DNA from 2 places in the Planomicrobium sp. MB-3u-38 genome. Region 2 is predicted to be linked to the other one. Evidence: riboswitches for the same ligand, from Rfam matches in the RefSeq annotation. Region 2 holds a riboswitch; the other holds the start of a gene.

Region 1 (5,109 bases), on a different contig from region 2:
GTCATTTTCCTGATCGGCTTCATCGGTTCCTTCATCTCCGGAATGGTCGGAATCGGCGGATCGATCATCAAATACCCGATGCTGCTGTATATTCCGGTCATGTTCGGCTACACGGCGTTCAGCGCCCATGAAGTATCCGGCATCAGCGCCATCCAGGTATTTTTCGCCACAATCGCCGGTGTTTGGGCGTACCGTGGCAGCGGTTATCTGAATAAAACCCTGATCACTTATATGGGGGGAGCTATCCTGGTCGGGAGTTTCATCGGCGGCTACGGCTCGACGCTTCTTTCGGAGGCTGCCATCAATTTTGTCTATGCTATTTTGGCGACCATTGCGGTTGTCATGATGTTCCTGCCGAAAAAAGGTGTCGATGACATCCCGCTTGATCAGGTGACGTTCAATAGATGGCTGGCGGCTGGCTTGGCGTTCATCGTCGGAATTGCAGCCGGCATCGTCGGAGCAGCAGGTGCTTTCATCCTGGTGCCGATCATGCTGGTCGTCTTGAAAATCCCGACGCGGATGACGATTGCGACTTCCCTCGCCATCACATTCATTTCGTCCATCGGGTCGACTTTCGGTAAAATCGTTACAGACCAGATCCTTTATGGTCCCGCGGCAGTCATGATTGTGGCAAGTATCATCGCCGCACCGCTTGGCGCCAAACTTGGCCAGAAGATGAACACGAAATACCTCCAATGGATATTGGCGCTGCTGATCCTCGGCACAGCCATTAAAATTTGGGTGGATATTCTATAAAAATAAAACCAGTATCGGCGGATTGGAGCCGATACTGGTTTTATTTGTGTTCATATTTAACAACTTATAAATTTGTTTGCGCAGAATTGATTTTATTTGCGGTGAATCAGTTTTATTTGCGCAGATTCAGAGTTGTTTGCACAGATTGGAATTTACTTGCGCAGTGATAATTTTCCGCTTCAGAAATGGTATTTTTCCGACCCCGACCGAAAAGGCAGTCACCCCACACTGTTCATATATTCCGATTCAACATACGCAGGCCGTTCAGGATCACGAGGATCGTACTGCCTTCATGGCCGACGACGCCGATGGGAATTGTGATGGACTGCATGAAGTTCAGGATCAGCAGCACAATGATGACGCTGACTGAGAAAACGATGTTCTGTTTGATGATGCGCTGCATTTTTCGTGCCATCCGGATGGAATAGGCGATGCGGGTCAAGTCATTTTTCATCAGGATAACGTCAGCTGTCTCGAGTGCGACGTCGGTGCCTTCGCCCATTGCGATGCCAGTCGTGGCAATGGCAAGCGCCGGCGCGTCATTGATGCCGTCGCCGATCATGGCGACATATTGATGCTCGGTCAGCAGTTTTTTCAGTTCTTCGACTTTATCGCCAGGCATGCAGCTGCCGATATAAGCGTCCATGCCGCTTTCTTCGGCAATGGCTTTAGCGGTTTTCTTGTTGTCTCCGGTCAGCATGATGCAGTAGATGCCAGCTTTCTGCAGGTTCTCAATCGTCGCTTTTGCGTCTTCCCGAACCGTGTCTTTCAGCGAAATGGCGGCTGCGATGCCTTTGCTGTCGCGGACGAAGGTCACTGTCTTCCCTTCATCGGCCCAGCGGTTCAGTACACCGCCCTGAAACTCTTCCGCATCGTGAAGGTTGACAAAGTCGGGTTTACCGATCAAAATTTCTTCACCGTCAATTACCGATTTCAATCCATTGCCGGGCACATCGGTGATCTGCAGATTTCTCAATGGTTCTATGCCTTTTGCTTGAATAAATTCAGTGATCGCCTTGGCAAGCGGATGGTTCGACTGCATTTCGATGCCGGAGATGATGGCCATCAGCCGGTCATTGTCGATATCTTTCCGCAGTGAAAAATCAGTGACTTCCGGTCGTCCGCGCGTAATGGTGCCGGTTTTATCGAAAGCGATGGCACGAATTTCACCAAGGTTCTGGAGATGGACGCCACCTTTGAAGATGATGCCGCTTTTCGCGCCGTTTGAAATGGCCGCCAGCGTTGCCGGCATGATCGATGCGACCAATGCGCATGGTGAAGCCACAACCAGAAAGAGGATGGCACGGTAAATAGTCGTGTTCCAATCCCAGCCGATCAAATAATGCGGCAGAAACAATAAAAGGATGAATACAATCAAAGCGATATTTACATATCGACCTTCGAAACGTTCGACGAATTGCTGGGAAGGCGGTTTTTCGCTGTGTGCCGACTGTACAAGATCAATGATTTTCTGTACCAGCGTTTCAGAATTCGGCTTGGTCATTTCCATTGTAATAGCGCCGCTCATATTAACCGTAGAAGCGAACAGTTCATCTTCTATATCTTTGGAAACCGGCACCGATTCCCCGCTGATGGCGGATTCATCAACTACCGTATGGCCGATCAGCAAACGGCCGTCTGCCGGAATGCGTTCCCCCGGTTTGACGACAAGCCGGTCACCCGGCTGCAGGGAAGAAACAGATACGCGGGTCGTGTCACCGTCTTTCAAGAGCCACGCTTCTTCCGGCTGGATCTGCATCAATGCCGAAACTTCCTTGCGGCTTTTATTCATGGTATAGGTTTCAAGTGCGCCGCTGAGGGAGAAGATGAAAATCAGGATGGCGCCTTCCGTCCAGTAGCCGATTAGGGATGCGCCGATTGCAGCCAGCACCATCAATAATTCCACGTTCGGCTTCCGGTTTTCGATCGTCTTGCGGATGCCGTATTTCGCTTTAGCATAACCGCCGATCAAAAAAGCCGCCAGATAGGTGATGACCGACCACAATTCGATGGACTGGGTTTCAAGAATATAAGCAATGATGATCAAAACACCGGACAAGATGGCAGCGATCAGTTCAATATGCGTTCTCCAATTCCTCATGGGCTCATCTCCCTTTACATTAATTATAGATCTTTTTGCTGATGGAAAGTATTGGATTGTCTTGCAATAAATTTAAAGGTTCAACCAGCATTCGACTTCGAATTTTCAGTTCTTTACAGCGTCCGCATTATATGTGGTACGATGAAAAATGTTCAAATTATAGAGGTTCGCGAAATCCCTCTTAAAAAAACTAAGGAGATGTTTTGAATGAATAATGAAAAAGCGGTCGTCGTATTCAGTGGCGGCCAGGACAGTACCACCTGTCTTTTTTGGGCATTATCAAAATTTAAGGAAGTTACCACCGTTACGTTCGATTACGGACAGCGCCATGCCGTGGAAATAGAGCATGCGCGAAAGATTGCTGAAGAATTGGAAGTTCCGTTTAAAGTGCTGGATATGCAATTGATCAATCAATTGTCTGCCAACGCGCTTACACGTGACGAAATTCCGATCAGCGAAGAAGAAGGGGAACTGCCTTCCACTTTTGTGCCGGGGAGAAATCATCTGTTCCTGTCATTTGCAGCTGTTCATGCACATACAATCGGGGCACAGCACATCATTACCGGTGTGAGCCAAACGGATTTCAGCGGCTACCCCGACTGTCGTGACACGTTCATCAAATCGCTTAATGTAACACTGAATCTGGCGATGGATGCTCAATTCGTCATTCATACGCCGCTTATGTGGCGCGATAAGAAACAGGTGTGGGAGCTTTCTGACCGATTCGGGGCACTCGAATTTGTGCAGGAAAAAACGGTCACCTGCTATAACGGAGTACCAAGCAGCGGCTGCGGGGAATGTCCGGCATGCCAGTTGAGAAATGACGGTCTGGAAGCTTATCTGGCAGAAAAGACCGGCGGTGCAGCGCAATGATGCAGCAATTTTATCCATCAGTCCCGCATGCCTACCGATTTGAATTGAATAAAGATATGAACTTCTCAGCAGCGCATTTCATTCCGCATGCGGAAGCAGGGAAATGTCAGGCGGTGCACGGACATACGTATTTTGTAAATGTAACGGTGGCTGGAAATGAACTTGATGCTTCTGATTTTTTAATAGATTTCAAATTGCTGAAAGACGCAATCCATAAAAAGTATGACCATTCGATATTGAACGATCATCCCGAATTCAACGGGAAATTCCCGACCACGGAACGGCTGGCGGAACAGATTTGGCAGTCGATTGATGGAATCCTTAAAACCCGAGACAATAAACCGGCTTGTCTTCAGGTCATTGTCAGAGAAACACCGACGAGTTACGTGATTTACCGGCCGGAACAGGGGTGGCTGCGATGAAGATTCCTGTAATGGAAGTATTCGGTCCGACAATACAAGGGGAAGGAATGGTCATCGGCCAAAAAACGATGTTTGTCCGGACTGCCGGCTGTGATTATTCGTGTTCATGGTGCGATTCCAGTTTCACATGGGACGGTACGGGCAAAAGCTTTTCCCGGCAGCCACAGGAGATCATCGAAGAATTGAAAGGGATCGGCGGAAGCCGCTTTTCCCATGTCACCATTTCGGGTGGGAATCCGCTGCTCCACAAGGGAATCGGAGAGCTGATCCGGCTTTGTCATGTGGAAGGCTGGAAAGTGGCGGTGGAGACACAAGCGACATTCTGGCAGGACTGGCTGCTGGAAGTGGATGATATTACACTTTCACCGAAGCCGCCAAGCTCAGGCATGGTTACTGATTTTGAGAAGCTCGATGCTTACATGGAAAAGCTGAAGGATTCGAATGCCAGTTTGAAAATCGTGATTTTCGATGAAATGGATTTTGAATTTGCCGGGCAGGTCCATCTCCGCTATCCTGCGGTGCCATTTTTTCTGCAGGTGGGAAATGACGATATTACCTCTACAGACGATGTCCGTCTGGTATCGGGTTTATTGGAGCGCTATGAATGGCTGATCGATCTCAGCACGAATTCCACCATCATGAATGATGTGAAAGTGCTGCCTCAGCTCCATGCTTTGGTATGGGGAAATAAACGCGGTGTCTGAAACAGAAAAAAGGAGTGTCTGCCATTTTGACAGACACTCCTTTTGTGATTGGATTCATCAACATACCGAATCATTGGATTTTGGCACCGACAGTCCGAACAGCGGACGGAGGTACAGCGCGAGGAATGTGCCGGCAAGCGCCAGGATCCCCCAGATATAACCGTGCAGGCTGAACGATGCGATGCCGCCGAAATAGGCACCGATGTTGCAGCCGAACGCAAGGCGGGCGCCGTAGCCCATCAGCAAGCCGCCG
Region 2 (5,109 bases):
GGAAGCGACCATTGAAATAAATGACGAAGCAATCGCATTTTTCAACACCCATTTATCTCTGAATGAAAAACAGCTTGAACGCAATATCGAAGAATTGCTGGGAATCATCCGGAACCAGGATCTGCCGGCAGTTCTGACCGGCGATTTCAACGCGGAACCGGACAGTCCGCATATGAAACGGATTGAAGAAGAACTGGACAATGTTTTCGGCGCGCCCGCTTCCCACCCCGAAACTTATAAAAAAGAAGGTGACCATGGGCAGAAAATCGACTTTATTTTTTACAGCAGGCACTGGCAGGTTCTTGAGGCAGAAACCATCGATACCGAAGCGTCCGATCACAGGCCGATCCTCGCTGTTTTGGCACTCTACCCTAAAGCTTAATAAACTTTACAAACTTTTACACGGCTGATACAGTAATTTCTCCGGGAGCTTGCTATACTAAACTCGAAATCAAAAGCAGATCTTTTGAGCAAACAAAGTTTGTCCCAAAAAAGGAGAGCGAAGCATGAAAAACAGGAAACCGCCAATTTTCAAAGTCATGTCGTTTAACATCGCCCACGGTTTAGGTATGGATGGAATTACGGATCTTGAGAGGACGGCTACTGTTATTGAAGATTCCTGCGCAACCGTTATCGGCTTGCAGGAAGTCGATCGTTTCTTCGGGGAACGGAGTCAGTTTATGGATCAGGTGGAATGGCTGGGCAATCGGCTTGGCATGTACACCACATACGGTGCCAACCTGGATTATCCCCCGGAACGGGAAGGAATGCCGAATCAGCAATATGGCAACGCAATTTTAAGTAAATATCCCATCACATACAGTAAGAATCACCATATGACTCCCGTCAAACAATGGTATGGAAACGATGAGCAGCGCGGAGTCCTGGAAGCGGTCATCGAAATAGATGATATGGCGATCAATGTTTTTAACGCACATCTTTCATTGAAAGATGAAGAATTAAAACTTAGTGTGAATGAAATTCTGGCGTTGACGGAAAAGAGCAAGTTCCCTTGTATCGTAATGGGCGACTTCAACGCTCCGCCGTTTTATGCGCCAATCCGCAAAATGAACCGCCATTTTACGGATGCTTTCCTGAAAATGAAAAGAGGAGACGCTTATACGTATCCCTCACCGCATTCATACCATACAACGGGTGTGGATTTGAAACCTGTCACCCGCATTGATTATATTTTCTTCAGTCCGGAAATGGAAGTTGCGCAAACCGCGACTATTTCAACGGATGTTTCCGACCATTTGCCGATTGTGGCGGACTTGATGCTGGCAAGAAACAAACAGGCTTTGCGGCCAAAGGAAAAAACCTCAAAAGCGAAAGCTTAATGAGGGTATGGGAATATATTCACGTTAGAAAAAGGGAGAGCCGCTGGGGCTCCCTTTTTCAACTTGTTGAGAAAGATAAAGATTTTAAATTCGATATTCCGCTAAACAGCTTCGCTTTCCTGGCTGCTTGCGCTGAGCTAACTCGTGCTCGTTCCACTTCGCCCGAGTGGATCTCAGCACTTCACTTGGTCGCCTGGGAGTCTCAGCTGTTTTGCTCCATATCTCTGATTGCTTTCTGTAATTTAAGAACACTATAGTCCTGAAATAGAACAGCGTATATTCTATTTACACCAAACTAGAATGAAGCGTCAGGCAGCTCCCTGCGGAACGCGTCCGCCTAAAGCGAAATGATTTGAGAAGTGTCGATTTCTCGACAGCCAGTGAAAGGGAGAGCCGTTGAGGCTCTCCCTTTCATTTTAACTATAAACAGCCTTGCCGGAAACCTGTTCGCGGCGGCATAATTTGACAAGCAGATAGACAAGCGGTGTATCGGCAGCTGCCACGATCCACTTGAACAGGTATTGTGTGACAATCATACCGATCAATGCGCCGACAGGCAACGTCCCTGCAAATGCGATCGTGATGAAAATGGTCGTATCGGCAAGCTGGCTCACCATTGTAGAAGCGTTATTGCGGATCCATAATTTGGATTCGCCGTGGCGCTCTTTTAATTTGTGGAAAATCGTGACGTCCAGATTTTGGCTGATGAAATAAGAAATCAGACTGGCTAGAGTGACGCGGAAGCCGGCCGAAAAGATGGATTCAAAAGATGCCTGATCGCCGAAAAATGGTGCAGCCGGCAAATGGATGGCGAAAAAGATGAATGCCAAAGCCGCAAGCTGCGTGATAAAACCGGCGAAGACCGTTTTTCTTGCAGCCTCTTTGCCATAAACTTCCGCAATCGTATCGGTGATCGGGAATGTGAAGACGTAGACGATGACCGCGGCCGGCAGCACCATCCACTCCCCGATGCTGAATAATTTCACTGCCAGAATATTGGACAGGATCAATAAGCCTACAAACGCGCCGTTCAAATAAAGTAACATGGATTTTCCCCCTTATCGATTGGTGATCGTTTCAGGATTCATGTCATGATTCATCATTCGGTACGATGCCATTTCTTCATATTTTGTTCCAGGCTTGCCATAATTCGTGTATGGATCGATCGACAATCCGCCGCGGGGAGTGAATTTTCCCCAGACTTCGATATAACGGGGGTCCAGCAGATTGATCAGGTCATTCATGATGATGTTGACCACATCTTCATGGAAATCCCCATGGTTGCGGAAACTGAAGAAATATAATTTCAGCGATTTGCTTTCCACCAATTTCTTATCGGGAATAAAGCTCAAGTAAATCGTTGCGAAATCCGGCTGGCCGGTCTGCGGACACAGGGATGTAAATTCCGGATTATTGAATTTCACGAAATAATCGCGTGAATGCATATTGTCGATTGCTTCCAAAACTTCCGGAGCGTATTCATATTTATATTTTGTGTCCTGATTGCCAAGCAATGTTAAGTGGTCCAATGTGTCTTCATTTCTTCCTGCCATTAAAAAAAAGCCTCCTCGAATGCAGTTTCGGGAGAGGCTATAAAAAAGGGAAAAAGAAAAAGCCAAATCGCATGTGGATTTGGCTGAATTTCAAAATCCATAGTTTTTTATAGAGGGTGAAATGCTATGAACCTCTCCCGTCACCGGGTTATTTAATTTCCTTAACCATCGTATAAGAACCGGAGTTCGCTGTCAATCACCTTTTTTGCTAAAATGACGATAAAGAGGAAGGGAGAGAGGAAAAGTGGCGCATGACCATGACCATTTTGAAACCGCGAGGAGCGGCAATAAGAAAGCGTTGATATTGGCTTTGATCATTACTGTTTCCATTATGCTGCTGGAGTTCTTCGGGGGTCTTTTCACAAATAGCCTTGCGCTCATTGCAGACAGCGGACACATGCTGTCAGATGCCGCATCACTGCTCCTGAGCCTTGGAGCTATCTGGTTTGCGGGCAGAGCCGCTTCTGCCAATAAGACTTACGGCTATTACCGTTTTGAGATCCTTGCGGCGTTTTTCAATGGCATCACACTTTTTGTTATGGCTGGCTTCATCATATACGAAGCAGTCGAGCGTTTCTATAACCCACCGGAGGTAATGGGTGGATGGATGCTGGCAATTGCAGCCATTGGGCTGTTGGCAAACATTCTGAGCGCCTGGGTGATCAGCAGACAAGCGGATGTCGAAGGCAATTTGAATATGAAAAGCGCTTATCTCCATGTAATTGGAGATGCATTGGGTTCAGTCGGTGCCATTATTGCCGGGGTGTTGATCCTATTGTTCGACTGGACCATTGCGGATCCGCTTATATCGGTTTTAGTGGCTTTGCTGATTTTGAAGAGCGCATGGGGTGTATTGCAGAACAGCATACATATTTTAATGGAAGGCTCGCCTGTTACGGTCAATGTGGCAGAAGTCAGAAGGATGCTTATGGGCATTGATGGGGTGCAGGATGTCCATGATCTCCATATTTGGACGATCACTTCCGGTATGGATTTGCTGACCTGCCATTTGGATATACAAGAACAAGCAAAGGAACAAGAAATCTTAAAAGAAGCTGTGGCGCTGGTCAATAAAAACTGCAAAATTGAACATACAACAATCCAGATTGAAAAACCTGGCTTCAGCCATCAAGAGTTAAAAGTATAACCTTTGGTAAGTGTTTGTTTTTCTATTAAATAACCGCAAAAAAAAGCCCTTGAGAAAGGGCTTTTTTTGAATATGGAATTTGCTGAGATTAAATATACACTTTTTTACATGACTGTCTGGCTGTGACGGTGCTTGATGATGTTATCAGGTGACTGACGGATTTTTTGGACTTCGCTGATGATGAACCGGCTTTTTGGCATAGTCGGCATTCTCGCCATATCATAACTTAAGTCCTGTTCCGGCACTTTATACGTGATATTTTCTGTCAGATATTTAAAGAAGGACTGCATCACCATCACGGTCATCCATTCACCGGCACAACGGTGGCCGGCATGATGGTCGCCGCCGCCTTGCGGTACGAAAGCGAAAGGGCTGCCTTTCCAATTTTCAAAGCGTTCAGGTATGAATTCATCGGCGTTTTCCCAATGATCCGGATGCCTGTTCGTTCCAAAAAGATCCAGTACGACCAGCATGCCTTCTTTTACATGGTAACCGTGCCAGATGAAATCGCGATTCGCTTTTGCAGCCATTGCTGGAGCAAAAGGATAATAGCGGCGTACTTCCTGTGCGAACAGTTTACTGAAATTTTTTTCATCGGCTTGCAATTTCGGTTTCATTTCAGGGTATTCATGGATAGCCAAAGCTCCGAAAACAATCAGATAAGCGGCTGCGATAATCGGTCTGTAGGCATTGTTCAAATCGACAGCTGCAACATCAAGGTCGAGTAATTTGCCATCCGGGGATTTTTGCATCGCGACAATATACGCGGCTGTATGGGAAGGCGGTGAATAGACGCGTGACCGAATGTCCCGGATGATTCCTTTCAGCCATGCTTCATGGCTCTTCCGTGCTTCAGCCCCTTCTTTGAACCGGGTGAGAGATCCGCCGAAAGAGTCCACCATTGCAACAAGTTCCTGCGTCCGTTGCTTTACTTCGCTTTCTTTTAAAGGCAGTCCTGCCCAATTCATGACTGAACGCGCCAGCACTTCTTCTATTTCATCGAGCAGCAGGACTTCGTCCATCGTTTCCCATTGTGCTGCTTTTTTATCCAGCTCTTCTATCGCCAACC

What was found. Region 2 has a riboswitch for preQ1 ahead of queF (preQ(1) synthase). Riboswitches for the same ligand answer to the same signal wherever they lie in the genome.
Region 1: another riboswitch for preQ1. It lies ahead of queC (7-cyano-7-deazaguanine synthase QueC); the one in region 2 lies ahead of queF (preQ(1) synthase).

The regions. Positions count from the first base shown of each region.
Region 1 is NZ_PJBO01000037.1:52,010-57,118, forward strand. Features, by position in the region: gene CXF70_RS08320 (sulfite exporter TauE/SafE family protein) at 1-756, shown strand, start outside; gene CXF70_RS08325 (heavy metal translocating P-type ATPase) at 989-2,857, opposite strand; PreQ1 riboswitch class I at 3,014-3,057, shown strand; gene queC (7-cyano-7-deazaguanine synthase QueC) at 3,065-3,730, shown strand; gene queD (6-carboxytetrahydropterin synthase QueD) at 3,727-4,152, shown strand; gene queE (7-carboxy-7-deazaguanine synthase QueE) at 4,149-4,856, shown strand; gene CXF70_RS08345 (YeeE/YedE family protein) at 4,914-5,109, opposite strand, start outside.
Region 2 is NZ_PJBO01000048.1:75,018-80,126, forward strand. Features, by position in the region: gene CXF70_RS09620 (endonuclease/exonuclease/phosphatase family protein) at 1-382, shown strand, start outside; gene CXF70_RS09625 (endonuclease/exonuclease/phosphatase family protein) at 507-1,340, shown strand; gene CXF70_RS09635 (queuosine precursor transporter) at 1,757-2,386, opposite strand; gene queF (preQ(1) synthase) at 2,399-2,893, opposite strand; PreQ1 riboswitch class I at 2,987-3,034, opposite strand; gene CXF70_RS09645 (cation diffusion facilitator family transporter) at 3,138-4,040, shown strand; gene CXF70_RS09650 (cytochrome P450) at 4,145-5,109, opposite strand, start outside.